Regions from separate parts of the Streptosporangium sp. NPDC048886 genome, predicted to be linked through region 1. Evidence: riboswitches for the same ligand, from Rfam matches in the RefSeq annotation. Region 1 holds a riboswitch; each other region holds the start of a gene.

The links. A riboswitch is a leader RNA that binds a small molecule or an ion and turns the genes downstream of it on or off. The one in region 1 is predicted to bind cyclic di-AMP.
Region 2: linked by a shared signal. The riboswitch ahead of ACZ6R6_RS34025 (C40 family peptidase) and the one ahead of ACZ6R6_RS34275 (C40 family peptidase) in region 1 are both predicted to bind cyclic di-AMP.
Region 3: linked by a shared signal. The riboswitch ahead of ACZ6R6_RS22780 (coiled-coil domain-containing protein) and the one ahead of ACZ6R6_RS34275 (C40 family peptidase) in region 1 are both predicted to bind cyclic di-AMP.
Region 4: linked by a shared signal. The riboswitch ahead of ACZ6R6_RS08020 (C40 family peptidase) and the one ahead of ACZ6R6_RS34275 (C40 family peptidase) in region 1 are both predicted to bind cyclic di-AMP.

The regions. Positions count from the first base shown of each region.
Region 1 is NZ_JBVJHH010000034.1:39,442-43,905, forward strand. Features, by position in the region: gene ACZ6R6_RS34260 (hypothetical protein) at 1-28, opposite strand, end outside; gene serA (phosphoglycerate dehydrogenase) at 245-1,834, shown strand; gene ACZ6R6_RS34270 (hypothetical protein) at 2,147-2,269, shown strand; gene ACZ6R6_RS34275 (C40 family peptidase) at 2,332-2,976, opposite strand; cyclic di-AMP (ydaO/yuaA leader) riboswitch at 2,964-3,192, opposite strand; gene ACZ6R6_RS34280 (3-isopropylmalate dehydrogenase) at 3,360-4,406, shown strand.
Region 2 is NZ_JBVJHH010000033.1:109,126-113,589, reverse strand. Features, by position in the region: gene ACZ6R6_RS34030 (esterase/lipase family protein) at 1-1,135, shown strand, start outside; cyclic di-AMP (ydaO/yuaA leader) riboswitch at 2,262-2,420, shown strand; gene ACZ6R6_RS34025 (C40 family peptidase) at 2,566-3,021, shown strand; gene ACZ6R6_RS34020 (hypothetical protein) at 3,097-3,882, shown strand; gene ACZ6R6_RS34015 (M48 family metallopeptidase) at 4,091-4,464, shown strand, end outside.
Region 3 is NZ_JBVJHH010000018.1:21,929-26,392, reverse strand. Features, by position in the region: gene ACZ6R6_RS22790 (DinB family protein) at 1-219, opposite strand, end outside; gene ACZ6R6_RS22785 (GNAT family N-acetyltransferase) at 400-1,155, opposite strand; gene ACZ6R6_RS22780 (coiled-coil domain-containing protein) at 1,298-2,257, opposite strand; cyclic di-AMP (ydaO/yuaA leader) riboswitch at 2,311-2,446, opposite strand; gene galT (galactose-1-phosphate uridylyltransferase) at 2,518-3,597, opposite strand; gene ACZ6R6_RS22770 (DeoR/GlpR family DNA-binding transcription regulator) at 3,594-4,394, opposite strand.
Region 4 is NZ_JBVJHH010000005.1:185,933-190,396, forward strand. Features, by position in the region: gene ACZ6R6_RS08010 (RDD family protein) at 1-427, opposite strand, end outside; gene ACZ6R6_RS08015 (amino-acid N-acetyltransferase) at 669-1,322, opposite strand; cyclic di-AMP (ydaO/yuaA leader) riboswitch at 1,661-1,811, shown strand; gene ACZ6R6_RS08020 (C40 family peptidase) at 1,904-2,866, shown strand; gene ACZ6R6_RS08025 (LuxR C-terminal-related transcriptional regulator) at 3,037-3,237, opposite strand; gene ACZ6R6_RS08030 (TetR/AcrR family transcriptional regulator) at 3,454-4,071, shown strand; gene lysX (bifunctional lysylphosphatidylglycerol synthetase/lysine--tRNA ligase LysX) at 4,340-4,464, opposite strand, start outside.

The DNA.
Region 1 (4,464 bases):
CGCCGAGAGCGGGGTTCCCGATGCTCATATGAGGAACGATAGGTAGGGGACCACGGCTTATGAGGGTAATCGTGAACTTTTCTCTGGAGCAATACCAAGTTGAATTTTCCGCGCATGGATGCTTCGGGGGTGGGTACCCCAGATGACCGTCTCGGATCGCGGGACACTCGTGAACGCGTTCACAAGCGCCGATAGAATACGTGAGGTCCGTGCAGCAGCCGCCACGTCTCTAAGGATCTAGCCTGTGAACAAGCCCGTCGTACTGGTCGCAGAGGAACTCTCCGAGGCCGGTCTCGCGGTCCTGGGCGCGGACTTCGAAGTCCGCCACACCGACGGCGCCGACCGCGCCCAGTTCCTGCCCGCCCTCGCCGACGTGGACGCGCTCATCGTGCGCAGCGCCACGCAGGTCGACGCCGAGGCCATCGCGGCCGCCCCCAAGCTCCGGGTCGTCGCCCGGGCCGGCGTCGGCCTGGACAACGTGGACGTGGAGGCCGCCACCAAGGCCGGCGTCATGGTCGTCAACGCGCCCACCTCCAACATCACCAGCGCCGCCGAGCACACCGTCGCGCTGATCCTCGCCTCCGCCCGCAACGTCGCCCAGGCGCACCTGGCGCTCAAGGGCGGCGAGTGGAAGCGCTCGAAGTACACCGGTGTGGAGCTCGACGAGAAGGTCGTCGCCATCCTGGGCCTCGGCAAGATCGGTCAGCTCGTCGCCCAGCGCCTGCAGCCGTTCGGCGTCGAGCTGATCGCCTACGACCCCTACCTGCAGCCGGCCCGCGCCGCGCAGATGGGCGTCCGCCTGGTCTCGCTGGAGGAGGCCCTGCGCGAGGCCGACTTCATCACCGTGCACCTGCCCAAGTCCAAGGAGACCATCGGGCTCATCGGTGACAAGGAGCTCCACACGGTCAAGCCGTCGGTGCGCCTGATCAACGTCGCCCGCGGCGGCATCATCGACGAGAACGCGCTCTACTCGGCGATCAAGGAAGGCCGCGTCGCCGGCGCCGGCATCGACGTCTTCCCCAAGGAGCCGGTCACCGACAGCCCGCTGTTCGAGCTGGACCAGGTCGTCGTCACCCCGCATCTGGGCGCCTCCACCCACGAGGCCCAGGAGAAGGCCGGCACCCAGGTCGCGCGCAGCGTGAAGCTCGCCCTCGCCGGGGAGTTCGTGCCGGACGCGGTCAACGTCCAGGGCGGCGTCGTCGCCGAGGACGTCAAGCCGGGCCTGCCGCTGGCCGAGAAGCTCGGCCGGGTCTTCACCGCCCTCGCGGGCGAGGTCGCCACCAGGCTCGACGTCGAGGTCCGCGGTGAGATCGCCGCCCAGGACGTCCGCGTGCTGGAGCTGGCGGCGCTCAAGGGCATCTTCACCGACGTGGTCGAAGACTCGGTCACCTACGTCAACGCCCCGCTCCTGGCCAAGGACCGCGGCGTGACCGTCGAACTGGTCACCAGCTCCGAGAGCCCCGACTGGCGCAACGTCGTCACCGTCCGCGGCGTGCTGGCCGACGGCCGGACGGTCTCGGTCTCGGGCACCCTGTCGGGCCCGCGCCAGATCACCAAGATCGTCGAGGTCAACGGCTACCAGATGGAGATCGAGCCGACCGACCACCTGTCGTTCTTCACCTACACCGACCGCCCCGGCATCGTCGGCGTCGTCGGCCGCATCCTCGGCGACCACAGCATCAACATCGCCTCGATGCAGGTGGCCCGGGACGCGAAGGGCGGCAAGGCCCTCATCGCGCTGACCGTCGACTCCGCCATCCCGGCCGACGTGCTCGACGTGATCGGCGCCGAGATCGGCGCCGACAGCGGCCGCTCGGTCGACCTGGCCGACTAGCGCGCACGGCGACGGCTGCCGTCCCCGGGAAGCCGGGGGCGGCAGCCGTTGTGTGTCTCAGCATGTGAGAAGTGTGTACGGAGTGCGGGACGCTGTCCGTACGGGCGGGTAACCTGGCAGGAAATGCGCCAGGTTCTCGCACTCATTACCTGCCGCGGCGGGGCCTGACAGGGCAGGCCGGCAGCCCGCCGCGGTGTGGTGGCGCACGCCGGCCCCGCGCCGCCGGTCCGCGATCCGGACCCGCGGCACTCAGGCCCGGTCCGATCCGTGACCGGAGTCCGGACCATCTCTCCCTGCCCGCATGCGACCGAGATGAGAATCGCCATGTACGACATGTATCCCTGGAACCGTCCCGAAGACGCCGAAGACGAGGCCGCCGACGCGCTCCAGACCGCCCTGGACCGCCGCGACAACGGGGGCGCTCCCACCCGCTAGCCGGGTAGGGCTCTCATCCGACCTGCGGGGCGCCGGTCCGGGTGACCGGCGCCCTCCGGGGATCAGGGGGTGGCCTGGAGCATCGTGGGGGCGGGCTGGGCCGCGAGCTTGGCCTGTTCGGCGGCGAGCTTGACGCCCGTGCGGTCGGGACGGACGCCGCCGACGAACGTGCTGCGACGCCAGGAGTTGAGCTTCTCCTCCTTGACCACGTCGCCGGTCTGCGGGGCGTGGACCATGTAACCCGGCTTGGTGATCATGCCGACGTGCCCGAGGTTGTGGAAGAAGACGAGGTCACCGGGCTTGAGGTTCTTCCAGGAGACCTTCTTGGAGAACGCCGCGTACTGGGCGGCGGCCACGCGGGGCAGCTTGATCCCGGCGGCGCCGTAGGCGCGGAGCATCAGGCCGGAGCAGTCGAAGCCGCCGTTGCCGGTGCCGCCCCAGACGTAGGGCGTGCCGCGCTTGGACATGGCCCACTTCACGGCCTGCTTCCAGGCGGGCACGGGGGCCTTCTTGGTGATGATCTCCTTGAGCTTGGGCCCGGTCAGCGGCGCGGTGGCGGTGATGGGCGCGGGGGCGTCAGCCTTGGGAGAGTCGGCCTTGGGGGAGTCGGCCAGCGCGAGGGACGGGGTCGCGAGCACGGCGGCGCCGGCGACGAACAGGGACAGGACGCGGGGGTGAATCTTGCCGGACAGGATGCTTCCTTCCATAGGGCCGGCCGGGTTAGCTGTCGGGCTCGGGCGTGGAGGCCGCCCTACGGCGCGCGAAGCGCTGATTCGCCCCAAGGGACCCGTGAAGGCGGCTCAGGACATGGCTCCGCCATGCGAAGCGCGGAGTCCTGGGCGGCCGTGGGTCCCGGAAGTGGTTCCCCGGCTCCGCGCAGGCCGAAAGGGGGGACGGCCCGGCGGATTAGGCATCGGTTCGAATGCAGAGGACCATAACGAAACTTAACGAAAGGGTCAATACGTCGCAAAAGCGGACAAAGGGATCATAGCGGCCGGGACGGCTGTGGATCATGAGTCCCGTACGCGCGAAAATGTCCGATGGGTGAGATCGGTGTTCGATTACCGAGACGGACCGGTAAGGTGCCTGCATGGATTCGCGCAACATTCGTCTGGCAGTCATCCCCGGGGACGGGATCGGAGTCGAGGTCGTCACCGAGGGCCTGAAGGTGCTCGAAGCGGTCGGCACGAAGGTGGAGACCGTCACCTACGATCTCGGCGCCAAGCGCTACCACCGGACCGGTGAGACCCTTACCGACGCGGTCCTGGACGAGCTGCGCGGATACGACGCGATCCTGCTCGGCGCGATCGGCGACCCCAGCGTGCCGCCGGGCATCCTGGAGCGCGACCTGCTGCTCAGGCTCCGCTTCGAGCTCGACCACTACGTCAACCTCCGCCCGGTCAAGCTCTTCCCCGGCGTCGAGACCCCGCTGGGCAAGGCCCGCCCCGAAGACATCGACATGGTCGTCGTCCGTGAGGGCACCGAGAGCCTCTACGCGGGCGCGGGCGGCGTGCTGCGCCGCGGCACCCCGCACGAGGTCGCCACCCAGGAGTCGCTGAACACCGCCTTCGGCGTCGAGCGCGTCGTCCGCTACGCCTTCGACAAGGCGCTCGGCCGTCCCCGCAAGAAGCTGACGCTGGTCCACAAGACCAACGTGCTCACCTACGCCGGTGACCTCTGGGCCCGCACGTTCGACCGGGTCGGTCTGGAATACCCCGACGTCCAGACCGACTACTGCCACGTCGACGCGGCCTCGATGTTCTTCGTCACCCAGCCGGAGCGGTTCGACGTGATCGTCACCGACAACCTCTTCGGCGACATCATCACCGACATCGGCGCCGCCGTCGCCGGCGGCATCGGCCTGGCGGCCAGCGGCAACATCAACCCCGACCGGACCGCGCCGAGCATGTTCGAGCCGGTCCACGGCAGCGCCCCCGACATCGCGGGTCAGGGCAAGGCCGACCCGACCGCCACGATCCTGTCGGTCGCCATGCTCCTGGACCACCTCGGACTGGCCGACGAGGCCGCCAAGGTCGAGCAGGCCGTCGCCGACGACCTGGTCGAGCGGCTTACCGGCTGGACCGGCCGGACCACTCACGAGATCGGTGACGACATCACCGCCCGAGTAGCCGGCTGACAGAGCCGCCTCCCCCACTCAGACGCGTCTGGCGGCTCACTGGAGCCGCCAGGCGCGT
Region 2 (4,464 bases), on a different contig from region 1:
GTGGAGCGACCGCTGGCCGCTGCCCGGCGGGACCGCGTGGGTGTACTACGGCGACAGGAATCCCGGCCTGACGCGGCCGGTGCTCCTGGCCGACGGCTTCGGGGCCGGGCCCAGCGACATCGACGAGCTCTACGACGGTCTGGAACGGCGCGCCTTCCCGCTGATCAGCGAGCTGCGCCGCCGCGGCCGCGACGTCGTCATCATCGGCTACGACGACCGCGGCGCCTCCATCCTCGACAACGCACAGACTGCCACCGCGGCGATCCACCGCGCCGTCGCCGAGCGGCTCGGCAGCACCCGGCTGCTGGCCGGCGGGTTCAGCATGGGCGGCCTGGTCACCCGCTATGCCCTCGCCCAGATGGAGTTGCAGCGCATCGACCACCAGGTCGGCGTGTATTTCTCCTGGGACACCCCGCACCGCGGCGCCTACGTGCCGATCTCGCTCCAGGCGTTCGCGCACTACATCAAGGCCTACGACTCCCGCTTCTCCGACCAGTTCAACAGCCCGGCCGCCCGCCAGCTGCTGGTCTGGCACCTGCCCGACTGGAACGGCGTGCCCGGCGTCGACCCGCTGCGCACCCAGTTCCTCCAGAAATTGGAGTCCGTCGGCGGCTGGCCGCGTATTCCGCGTCTGCTCGCCGTCGCCGACGGGACCGGAACCGGAGCGGGCAACGGCATCGAAGCCGGTGAGAGCGCGCTGCTCGGCACCGGTGACCTCATCGACGGCACCGAACTACGCACCCAGCCCCTCGAACCCGACACCCTCGTCGCCAAGCTCCGCGTCCTGACCCCCAACGTCGCCGAGGTCCAGGCCCCGGGCGTCCCGCCCGTCGGCGGCGCCCCCGGCGGCACCCTGCCGGGCTTCAAGATCCTCGCCGACGCACTCAACGCCATCGCCGAAACCACCGGTCTCGGCCTGGGCGTCGACAACCCGATCCCCGGGCACTGCTTCGTCCCGTCGATCAGCGCCGTCTCCATCCGTGACATCACCCAAGCCGACCTGTACACCGACATCGACGCGCTGCCCCCGGACAACAGCGACCTCGACGACTTCTTGTGCAATAGCACCAACAACGGCCACACCGAGATCACCGAAGAGGCCGCCACCTGGCTCCTCGACCGCCTGCCCGACTGAAGGCACACCCACTGCCACCATGACGGTCCCGCACCCCTGCCCGGGTGCGGCTGAACACCGGGGAGAACGACTGGTAGGCGGCAACACCGACAGCGGTCCTCCTTCCGCCCCGTGCGGGAGGGAGGACCGCGCAACACAGCCGATTCGCTTCAGGGAACAGCCCTTCCGTGAAGCAACCCGGCGGCATGCCGTCATCCACCCCCAGCTCGGCGTCCCTGCCCGCCGGGCAGGATCACGCAAATCACTTCACGAAAGGTGGTCAGGCTTCCCAAGGGGGACGACAGCCTCCCCGTGTGGACAGAGCGCCACCTCGATCTGGCCGTGCGCGGGGCCCGCTCGGCGGAGCTCACCGCCAAGATCTCCCGGCATCTGGAGCGCTTCGGCGCCTGGATCACCGCGCACGCCCCGGCCGGCCCATCGCCGAAGCCCTTGCTCTCGGCCCGCTCCCCGACCTGCTCCTTCAGGAGAGGGCGGCTCGTTTCCGCCGTATTCCGGCCGTACCCCGTCGGCGTAGGCCAGCCGACTTCCCCGGAGGCCCTGGTCTCGGAATCGGAGACGGTCCTGGCTTTCGGGAACACGCACCACGCCCGGGAGGAAGCCCGGTTCGGTACTTCCGAGAACAAGGTCGAGCTGCCAGCCGGCGGCTGGGGCCACGGCCGGGAGAAGGGCGTCACTACGGTTCCGGGGGCGAGCGGCCCTCCTGGATCGTGGAGGACGTCCGGAGTGGCGAGATCACCAGGAACGTCACCGGCCCCGGCGGGCGCCTGGCGGCGATCACCGCGGGGACCGGCCCGGCGCGCCTGCAGCTCGCTCCGCCGCGGGATCGAAGATCGCAATAAGTGTGACTAATGTTACAGAAAAGACGATCTTCACATGATGCTCAGGAGAATGTGACGAGAGTCATATCGGAATAATGGAACCGCCTATCACGCAGGGATTACGGAACTCCGGGCAGTGCTTATTGATCTACATTTCCTTTGCATTGCTTTGCTGAAATTTGGGGATCGGAGTACCTTCTGGCGTCGCGGTGGCACGCCATGTCACCGCGACGGATGCCTGCCCGGAAGCCGGCATTCCGCTAAAGAATCCAACTGGCCGCCGCTCCCCTGAGGGGTCGGACCCCACTCGCGGCGGCCTGCCGAATCCGTGCAGCCAGGAGGCATGGAACCGGGGACCCAAGGGCCCTCAAGGTATGGCCAGGGGTGAATCGGCATATGTCATGCCGTAGGGCGACTTCCCCGCCCGAATCCGTCAGCTAACCCGGTAGGCATCAGTGGAAGTCCCAAGGAGAAATCCTGTCTACCACCCTGCGTAACCCTCGTCTGTCGCGCCTTGCCCGCCTTTCCCTCGGCGGTGTCGCACTCACCCTGACCGCCTCCTCCGGAGCGGTCGCGCTGGGCTCCGCGGCGGCACAGGCGGAGACGGACAACGTGCATGCCATCCAGGTCAAAAGCACCGCGAAGGCCGCCAAGGCCGGGACGGGCAAGACCGGGAAGGCCGGCACGAGCAAGGTCGCACGACAGAAGGCGAAGGCGGCCAAGGCCGTCTCGGCGGCCACGAGGCAGATCGGCGATCCGTACCGGTGGGGAGCCTCCGGTCCCGGCGCGTTCGACTGCTCCGGGCTCGTCCAGTACGCGTGGCGCAAGGCCGGCGTCTCCCTCCCCCGGATCACGCACAGCCAGTACCGCGCCGTCAGGAAGAAGGTCTCGTGGCGCAGCCTGCGCCCCGGTGACCTGCTGTTCTTCTACGGCAAGGGCCACGTGGGCATGTATGTCGGCAAGGGCAAGATGGTCCACTCGCCGAGCAGCGGCAAGACGGTCCGGACCGTGCGGTTGAAGGGGTACTACAAGTCCTCCTTCGCCGGAGCGGTCCGCCCCGGCGGCTGACGGAGAGAATCGGCCCCGCCCATCCCCGGTGGATGGACGGGGCCGCTCCATGTCCGTCGAGTAGCATCGACTCATATGTCCGCCCCGAGAGGGCGCCGCGCCGTGCTGACCGGGATGCTGGCGCTGATGGGCGCCGGCCTGACCGCCGGAGCGGGACCGCCCCCGCAGCGGACGCGCGACCCCTGGCCCGGCTCCGCCACCGTGGTCCGCGGCGAGCACTCCGTCGTGATCGGTCACCACGTCCCCCCGGCCGACCTCCGCGACCTGGCGTCGCGGGCCGACCGCGCCGGCCGCGCCGTCGGGCGGATCTGGGGGCCGGTCCGGCCGGTGATCCTCTTTCCCGCCACCGACGCCGAGGCGGCGGCGCTCGCCGGCGCCGGGAGCACCGGCGGCCTGGCCGCGATGGCCACCGCCGACCGGGTGATCGTCCTGCCGTCGGGCTACGCGGAGCTCAGCGAGGTCGGCCGGGACGTGGTGATCGCCCACGAGCTCACGCACGTGGCCACCGGCGCGACCCGGGGCGGCCGGGTGCCGGCGTGGCTGTCGGAGGGGTTCGCCGACTACGTGGGATACCGCGACGCCGGGATCGGGGTCCGCGAGGCCGCCGCGGAGCTGGCCGAGGAGGTGCGCGCGGGCACCCTGCCCGCGCGGCTGCCGGAGGCCGCCGACTTCGCCCCCGGCGCGCCGCGGCTGGCGCAGTCCTACGAGGAGGCCTGGCTCGCCTGCCGCTACATCGCGGAGCGCTTCGGCGAGAAGGCGCTGGTGAGGCTCTACGGTAGCGATGTCGGCAGCGCACTGGGCCTGTCGCGGGCGGAGCTCACCGCCGCCTGGCGTGACCACCTCCGGAGGGAACTGGCATGACGCGGACCACGACGGACACGCCCTCCGGCCGCCGGCGCGCCCCGGCCGCGCCGGCCGCGACGGGCCGCCCGTGTCGCGGAGCGGCGCCGACGGAGACGGGCCGCCCGGTGCGCAGAGAGGTACCGGCCGCGACGGGCCGCCCGGTCCACGTAGCGGCGCCGGCCGCGGAGGACGCGACGGGCCGCCCGGCCCCGCGGGGAGGGCTGCGATGACGACGGTCGTGACGGAGGCGCGCCCGGGGGTCCGGGCGGCCGGGTGGGCGCTGGCCGCCCTCGGCGTGGCCACGCTGGCGATCGTGGCGCTGACCACGCCCTGGCGGGCCCTGCCCGCCGCGGCCCCGCCCGTCGCCCCGGACCCGGCCCGGGACTTCACCCCCGAGCAGATCGCCCGCTCCGAGGCCTTCGACGCCGTGCTCGGCGCGCCCGTCTACCTGTCGCTGGGCCTGACCCTGGTGGTGGCCGGGCTCCTGGTGGCCACCCCGCTGGGCGCGCGGCTGCTGGGCCGGCTGCGGGGGCCGTGGTGGCTGCGGGTGCTGCTCGGCGTCCTCGCGCTGTCGGCGGCGACGCAGATCCTGCGCTGGCC
Region 3 (4,464 bases), on a different contig from region 1:
GTTGAGGATGTTGCGGAACCAGTAGTGCTCGACGTCGGTCATGTGGCGGACCAGACCCAGCAGGGAGAGCGTGGACGGTGCGGCCGTGCGCAGGCGGAGCTGTTCCTCCGACAGCCCGGCGCACTTCACGGCCAGGGTCTCTCGCTGCCAGTCCAACCATGACTGGAGCATGGGGATCTCGTCGGCGATATAGGGGGGATCGACGCGGTTGTCAGTCATGAGACCTCATGATGCCCATACGCCCGGGTGGCTGTCATGTCGTCCAGCCGTGCCGCGGAGGCCCTGGGCCGTACTGCCACGGAGCGCGGAGGCTCCGCGCCCGCCGTCGTGGTGGGGCCGGTGCCGCAGACGGCTACGCCGCCCGGCGGGCGGGGGCTGTCGTGGGAGCGCAATCGGGTGTCACGACCACCACGTCGCGTGGGTGACGGTGTCGAATCCGAGGGAGTCGTAGAGCGGCTTGCCGGCCGTCGCGGAGGTCAGGGTGACGGGACCCTCCAGGTGTCCCAGGACCGCGTGCATGAGTGCCCGCCCGACCCCGTGGGAGCGGTGCTCGGGCAGGGTGGTCACCCAGTAGACCCCGCCCACCCCGCCGTCGGCGACCGTCATGCAGGCCCCGGCGGGCACCCCGTCCCGCGTGGCGAGGAACAGCTCGATCCCCTCGCGTCCCAGCAGTCCCGTGGGGAACACCTCGCCCGCCTGATGGGGCTGGAAGGCCGGCAGCGGGAACCCGTGGACCACGATCCGCTCCGCCGTCTCCAGCTGGTCGCCCGTCTCCACCCGCTCGACCTGTACGGCCGGCGGCGCGGGCACCGGACCGGGGCGGCGGATCATGACGGGCAGCCGCCGGGGGCTCAACCCCGAACCGCCCAGGTCGAGCGAGCTGAACGGGTCCTCGACGACCACCCCGCCGGTGGATCGGCGCCGGGCCAGGTCCGTCAGCTCGGCGAGATCGTCCGCGTCCGGCTCCGGCGAGAGCAGCAGGATCCGCAGGCCGCTGCGCTCGCTCCCGTCCACGCCGACGAAACCGGGCCGGCGGACCAGCGCGTGCCCGCGGGTCTGCGCGAGAGCGCCCCAGAAGGTGGCGGCGTTCCGGGTCGCCAGGTGGAGCGAGGTCATGTCCGCGACGGGGCCGGCGAGCGCTGGTTCAGTGGTCACGGAGACAACCCTACGAGGTCATCGGATCCGGTCGGCCGCGGGCGGTGGCGCGGCCTCCGGGACTTCCGGGCCCGCGCCACCGCGCTCATGCCGGCTCAGGAGATGTGGACCAGGGTTTCGGTGTTCTCCAAGCGGCAGGAGGCTAGTACATCGAGATGTGTGTGTGGTCGAAGTGGTTGGCGGTGACGCCGCCGCGGTCGGACATGGGGCGCCAGCCGGAGCCGGAGTTGATGCGCTGGCGCCAGATCACGTATTTGACGCCGAGACTGACCCTGTTCTTGACGGCCCAGGCGGCGATCTCGTCGCCGAGCTTGACGTGGGCGGCCGAGGGCATCGAGCCGCCGGTGCTCATCATGAAGTCGCAGGCGCGGCCGAGCGGGTGTTCGCCGCCGTCGTTCACGGCCCGGTAGCAGCCGACCGTGTAGGGCAGGGCGAAGCGCTTCTCGATGGCCTCACGCATGATCCGGGTGCGGTCGGTGATGTTGTCGGTGCCCGTGGGCAGTTGGGGCGCCCAGCTGCCGTCGGCCCGGCGGCCGGAGCCCGTGGGGACGAGCGCGTCGAGCTTCTTCTCGATGGCGTCGATCAGCTTCTCGGCCTCTTTGCGCTGGGTGGCCACCGCTGCGGCCTCCTGGCCGATCTGCTCGGTGAGCCGGGCCGCCCTGTCCGCCGCCTGTTTCTTCAGATCCCGGCTCCGGGCGAAGCCCTGCAGGTAGGCGCTCTGCTGGGCGGTGAGCTGCTGCATGATCGCGGCGCCGCCCATGTTGACGTTGGTGGAGAACAGCAGGGACGGCAGGTCGCCGGTGCTGCTCTGGTAGCGGAGCTGGGCGATGGAGTCGACCTGCTTGTCGGCCTCCTGGTAGGCGGTCTCGGCCTTGCGCAGGTCCGCCTTGGCGACCACCTCCGCGGTCTGGGCCTTCCTGAGGGACTCGCGCTTGGCGGCGTAGGTCTCGATGAGCGTGTCGACCCGCTTGTTCAGGTCGGCCAGTTCGGCGCGGAGCTGGGACTCCTTGGGTTTGGGGGCCGCGCTGCCCGCGGTCTTGGGCTTGGGGGCCGCGCTGCCCGCGGTCGCCGTGCCGGAGGTGAACGCGAGGACCGAAACCACGGAAATGGTCAAGGCCGCATGGCGACGGAACGTGGGGGATAGAGCCGCCACGACTCTCCTCTCCATCCGCCTACCGGGTTAGCTGACGGGTTCGGGCTGGAGGAAGCCCTTCCACCGAAGTGGTTCACCCCAAGTGCGGTGGTTCCCCGGCTCCCGGGCGACGCGCCCGGAATTAGGCATTTCGGACATTAGGTCCGATGTGTGAGGATAGTAGTGGTAAACCCCAGGTAACGCGACCCCAATCTGAGACTAATAAGTGATCATCCTGTGACAACTTCTCGCAAAAGGCGTGCCGCCTCCTCGGGAAGGACGTCGTTCACGAAAGCCCCCATGGCCGACTCCGACCCGGCGAGATACTTCAGCTTGTTCGGCGCCCGCCGGATGCTGAACAGCTCCAGGTGCGCATAGGAGAGGTCGCGCCCGACGTTCACCGGCGCCTGGTGCCAGGCCGCGACGTACGGCATGACCACGCCGTACAGCCCGTCCAGGCGGCGCAGCACCTCCGTGTAGAGCGGACCGAACGCCGCGCGCTCGGCGGGCTCCAGCGCGCCCAGGTCGGGGACCTGGCGGTGCGGGTAGAGGTGGACCTCCACGGGCCAGCGCGCCGCGGCGGGGACGAAGGCCGTCCAGTGCTCGTTCGAGGCGACCACGCGGATCCCGGCCTCCCGCTCGGCGGCCAGCACGTCGGCGAACAGGTTGCGGCCGGTCCGCTCCCGGTGGCGTCCGGCCGCGGCGAGGGAGAGCTTGGTGCGCGGGGTCACGTAGGGGTAGGCGTAGATCTGGCCGTGGGGGTGGGCCAGGGTGATCCCGATCTCCGCCCCCCGGTTCTCGAAGCAGAACACCTGCTCCACGCCCGGCATCGCCGACAGCTCCGCCGTACGGTCGATCCATGCCTCCATGACCAGCTCGACCTGGTCGGCCGAGAGCGCGGAGAAGGAGGAGTCGTGATCGGAGGTGAAGCAGACCACCTCGCACCGCCCGGCCCCCGGGCGGACCTCGCTCAACCCTCCGACCTGATGGTATTCGCCGATCTGGGAGGAGAAGGAGGGGAAACGGTTCTCGAAGACGACCACGTCGTAGGAGGCTGAGGGGACCTCGGTCAGGTGGCCGGGGGTCGACGGGCACAGCGGGCACTCGCTCGCCGGGGGGAGGAAGGTGCGGCCCTGGCGGTGCCCGGCCACCGCGACCCACTCCTCGGTGAGCGGGTCGTAGCGCAGCTCGGAGGCCACGGGGCGGGGCGGCAGGTCCCGCTGGTCGATCGCGCCGCGGTCGGCGCCGTCGTGCCGGTCGAAGTAGAACAGTTCCCGGCCGTCGGCCAGGTGGGTGATGGTGCGCTTCATCGGCTCAGCGCCTCGCTCTCCTGCTGCGGCTCGGTGATGATCAGCTCGCCCACCTGGGCGGTGAGCTCGTCGCGGGCTTCCTCCGACAGGCCGGAGTCGGTGATCACCACGTGGGCCTGGGAGAGCTCGGCGATCGTGCTGATCCCCACCGTCCCCCACTTGGTGTGGTCGGCGAGCACCACCAGGCGGTGCGCGGAGGCGACCAGCTCGCGGTTGGTCTCCGCCTCCAGCAGGTTGGGCGTGGTGAACCCGGCGCGGGCGCTCATCCCGTGCACGCCGAGGAACAGGGTGTCCACGTGGAGCCCGCGGATCGCCGCCGCGGCCACCGGCCCGACCAGCGCGTCGGAGGGGGTGCGGACGCCGCCGGTCAGCACCACGGTGCGGTCCGGACGGGGAGAGCGGTGGAAGACGTCGGCGATCCGGATCGAGTTGGTGATCACCGTCAGGTCGGGCACGTCGACCACGGAACCGGCCAGCGTCCAGGTCGTGGTCCCGGCCGACAGCGCGATGGCCGTGCCGGGCCGGACGAGCTGGGCCGCGTGCCGGGCGATCGCCTCCTTCTCCGGTTGCTGGCGCACCGACTTGGCGGCGAAGCCGGGCTCCTCGGTCGAGCCGGGACCGGCGACGGTGGCCCCGCCGTGGACCTTCTCCACCAGGCCGCGCTCGGCCAGCACCTCGAGATCCCTGCGGATCGTCATATCGGACACGCCGAGCTCGCGGACGAGGTCGGCGACCCGGACCCCGCCGCTGCTGCGCACCCGCTCCAAAATCGCCTGCTGCCGCTGTTGGGCGAGCATTGACCAACTCCTTAATCAAACAGATTCCACCAAATTATCACGGAGCAGCTGGGCGATCGGTGTTGAATTC
Region 4 (4,464 bases), on a different contig from region 1:
CGGGCTGACCGTAGGCGCCGGTCCCCGGCTGCTGACCGTAGCCCTGCTGGCCGTAGGACTGCTCCTGGGTGGGCTGGCCGTAGGCGCCGGTCCCCGGCTGCTGCCCGTAAGCAGGCTGCCCGTAGGCGCCGGTCCCCGGCTGCTGGCCGTAGCCCTGCTGCTGCCCGTAGTCCGGCTGGGCGGGCTGCTGGCCATAGGACTGCTGCTGCCCGTAGGCGGGCTGCTGGCCGTAGCCCTGCTGCTGGCCGTAGTCCGGCTGGGCGGGCTGCTGGCCGTAGGCGGGCTGCTGGCCATAGGCGCCGGTCCCCGGCTGCTGACCGTAACCCTGCTGCTGGCCGTAGCCCTGCTGCTGACCGTAACCGGGCTGGGTCTGCCCCGGGCCGGTGTGCGGCTGTGAGGCATCCGATCGATATCCCACAATTGTCACGTCGGGATCATGTTCGCCAGGGGCTCGACCCGCATTGTGCTGTCCGTACTCCGGCTGTCCCGACGGTGTGCGATCGCGGTCGGGATCATCCTGATACGGCGGCTGTCCGGTGCTCACCGCGTCACCTCACTACTTCGACGGCGCATGTGGCCATATGTGAGGCTCACATGCTTGCTGCAGCACAAGGTATCGAGATAGGTATCAACAGTCATCTTTCTGATCAGTAACCGTCAAGGTCACGTCAGCCCTGATCGCGCGCCAGATGGAGCAGCATCCGGGTGTTTCCCAAGGTGTTCGGCTTGACGTGCTCAAGATCGAGGAACTCGGCGACACCCTCGTCATATGAGGCGAGAAGTTCGGCGTAGACCTCCGGGGAGACGGGCGTGCCCTGAATCTCGCGGAATCCGTGCCGGGCGAAGAACTCGACCTCGAAGGTGAGGCAGAAGACCCTGCGGAGTCCGAGCCCGCCGGCGGTGCGGATCAGCTCGGAGACGATCTTGTGACCGATGCCCAGCCCCCGGCAGGCGGGGTCGACGGCGACGGTGCGGATCTCGGCGAGGTCCTCCCATAGGACGTGGAGCGCCCCGCAGCCCACGACCGCGCCGGCCCGCTCGGCCACCCAGAATTCCTGGATGTCCTCGTACAGGGTGACCGTGGCCTTCTCCAGGAGGCGCGGGCCGGCTCCTCCGTAGGTGTCGACGAGCCGCCGGATGGCACGCACGTCCGGCGTGCGGGCACGCCGTACCGTGACCGCGGCCGCGTCCGGAGCGGCCTCCGGCCGGCTCAGCGGCCCCTGCCCCGCGTCCACGCCCGCGACGTCGGTCTCCGGCCGCCGCCCCGCGGTCCCGGCGCCGTCCGCGGCCGGGGTGGAGGAATGCTGCGCAACCTGCTCCATGACCGATCAGCGTACGTCCTCGGCGCGCTCGAATTACGGCTCACCCTTAACTCGTGACCCGCAGCCACCAGATGACCCACGGTAGTCGATTCATGACGCTGGGCTGAAGGCGCGAACAGCGGAGCGGAACCCGCCTTTCACATGGTCATGGAGCTGCGGAGACCTCCGGCCGAGACGCCGCGGGGCCTCATAGAACCAGCTTGGAGCGCATGTCGATCATGAAGTCGCGTGATCTTCTCGTGACATTTCAGTTGTGAAAGCTCTACCGAGTTTGTAGTTCTGGTTGAGCATGAACCTCCAATTGCACTAATGTCCGTGCTCGATGTCAGCGATGTTAAAGCGCTGAACCGCCGAATCCCCGGACCCGGGGAACCGGGGACCCACCCTTTAGTCCCCCGGGGTGAATCCGAGGTGGCACCAGCACCCTCGGTAGGGCTGCCTCCGGCCCGAACCCGTCAGCTAACCCGGTAGGCGGCCGAGAGAGGAGCCTGTTGGTGAAGCGCACGCGTGACCGTGGGAGAGAGCGCGCGGGCAGACATGCCCGCCGTCGAGAACACGCCTCACGTGGACTCACCCGCCGCATGACGGTCATCGGACTGGCGTTCGCCTCCCTGACCCTCGGCACCCCTCTGGTCTCGGCCACCGCCGACCCGCAGCCCGGTCTCCAGGAGCTCGCCAAACAGGTCGAGAAGCTGCACACCGAGATCGAAACGCTCACCGAGCAGTACAACGGCGGGCGGGTCAAGCTCAAGCAGGCGCAGCGCGCCGCCGCGAGCGCCAAGAAGACCCTCGCCGTCAGCGAGTCCCAGCTGGCGGCCCGGCGCACCAAGGCCAGCCTCCTGGCGCAGAGCAACTACATGTCGGGGGGCCTGGGCTCGACCCTCGCCTTCACCCAGTCGTCCGACCCCGACACCTTCCTCGACCTGGCGACCACGAGCTACGCCCTCCAGCAGCAGCAGAACGAGGAGGTCGCCCAGGTCGCCCAGGCGATCAAGGCCGCCGAGCGGGCGCAGGCCGGCGCCAAGGCCCGCACCGCCGAGGTCAAGGACCTCCTGTCCGACATCGGCGCCAAGCGCACCAAGATCGAGCGGCTCGTCACCAGGGTCGAGAGCGACCTGTTCAGCGAGGTGCGCAGCCGGGCCAAGACCACCCGGGGCAGCCGGGTCAAGATCAGCGTGCCGGTCGTCGGCAGCGGCAAGGCCGCCGAAGCCGCCCGCTGGGCGCTCAGTCAGCAGCTCAAGCCGTATGTCTGGGGCGCCGAGGGACCCAACTCCTTCGACTGCTCCGGCCTGGTCATGTGGGCCTACCAGAAGGTCGGCATCAGCCTGCCGCACTACACCGGCGACCAGTGGACCGCGGGCACCCACATCTCCAGAGAGCAGCTCCGCCCGGGCGACCTGGTCTTCTTCTACAGCGACCTGCACCACGTCGGGATCTACATCGGCGCCGGCCTGATGGTCCACGCCCCCCAGACCGGTGACGTCATCCACATCGCCTCGATCGACAACCGGCCCTTCGCCGGAGGCGTCCGGGTCGCGGACTGAGCCGCCGGGCCTGAGGCCGCCGCCGGGGTCCCTGGGATCCCGGCCGAGGCCGGAGCCCTGATCGAGGCCGGAGCCGTGATCCCCGGCCGAGATCGCGGGCCGGGCGGCGGCGGGCCCGCGCTTCCCTGCCGAGGTCACGGGCCGGGCGGCGGGCCGGCCCTCCGCAGGAGCTAGATCAGACGGCGGCGGGCGGCCCAGGCCACGGCCTCGATCGCCGTGGCGACACCGATGCGGTCGCAGATCCCACGGAGTCTGCGCCGGACGGTCCGGCCACTGATGTCGAGACGACGCCCCACCCGGTCCACGGTGACGCCCTTGGCAAGTTCTGCCAGGAGCACGAGATCTTCGTCACTTAGACCGATCTCGCCCATGCCCAGGAGGCTTTCGCCGCGACGGGAATCCACTTCGGGATATGCCATCTAGAGTCGCTCCCCCCGCACTGAACTCAGGCGTGAGTATGTTGGAATCAAGGCCGCCCGTCAGGAACGGTAAACGCCTTGTTCAAAGGTCGTCAAGCTCCGATCTCCATAGGGGCGACGGACGCTATTGACATAGCGCCCGCTACGTGAAGTACTCATGATATGTCAGTGCCTTTGCGGTTAAGTCGCAGCCAAGCCAAGGCGCGCACCCGCAAGCGTCTGCTGGCCGCCGCAGGCGAAGTCTTCGCAGAACAAGGTTTCGCCAGGGCCTCGGTCGACGAGATCGCCTCCAGGGCGGGCCACACGGTCGGTGCCGTCTACTCACATTTCACCGGAAAAGATGACCTCTTCCTCGCACTCTTCGACGAGCACGCCCCCCATCCCCTTGACGGCGTCGGGGAAATCCCCTCCCAATGTGAGGACGACGAGACCGCCTTTGCGGCATTCGGCGACTATCTGGCCGGAGTGGCCGATCGGCACACGGCCTGGAGCACGCTGGAAATGGAGTTTCTGCGCTATGCGCTGACCCGGCCGGAATTACTCGACCGGCTGGCCGCCCGCTGGTGGGCTCCCCGTACGGCTGTCGCCCGCCTGGTGGCCCCGCGCTGCGCGGCACACGACCCGGCCGCCGTGGCGACCGCGATCATCGGGCTCTTCGAGGGGCTCGTCACGCAACGCCGCGTCGACCGCGCCGCGGTGCCGTCCGAGCTGTTCGCCGAGGCGCTGCGCTGGCTCATGGCCGGGCTGGCCCGCACTCCCGGGAGAGCGAGGGCGGACACACCGTGAGAGCGGCCGTGAGAGCCCAGGGGCCGGCTGCGGTGAGGTCCCAGAGCCGGCGGCGGTGAACGGCTGAGAGCCGGCGACAGGGAGAGCCCGGGAGCTGAGAGCCCGGGGAGCCGGGGCTCCTCGCGACGGCGCCGCACCGGGCCTGGCCGGCCGAGCCTGGGCCCGGCGTGCGGGCCCCGGGACCGGCGTGCGAGAACCGGGACCGCGGGCAAGAACCGAGGCCACGCGGCGGGGGAGTCCCGCCGCGCGGCCCCGGGCTCCGGAAGGCTCAGCCTGCCGGCTTGACCAGCGGGAACAGGATCGTCTCGCGGATGTTCTTGCCGGTGAAGGCCATGACGAGGCGGTCCACACCGAGCCCCATGCCGCCGGTGGGCGGCATGGCGTATTCCAGGG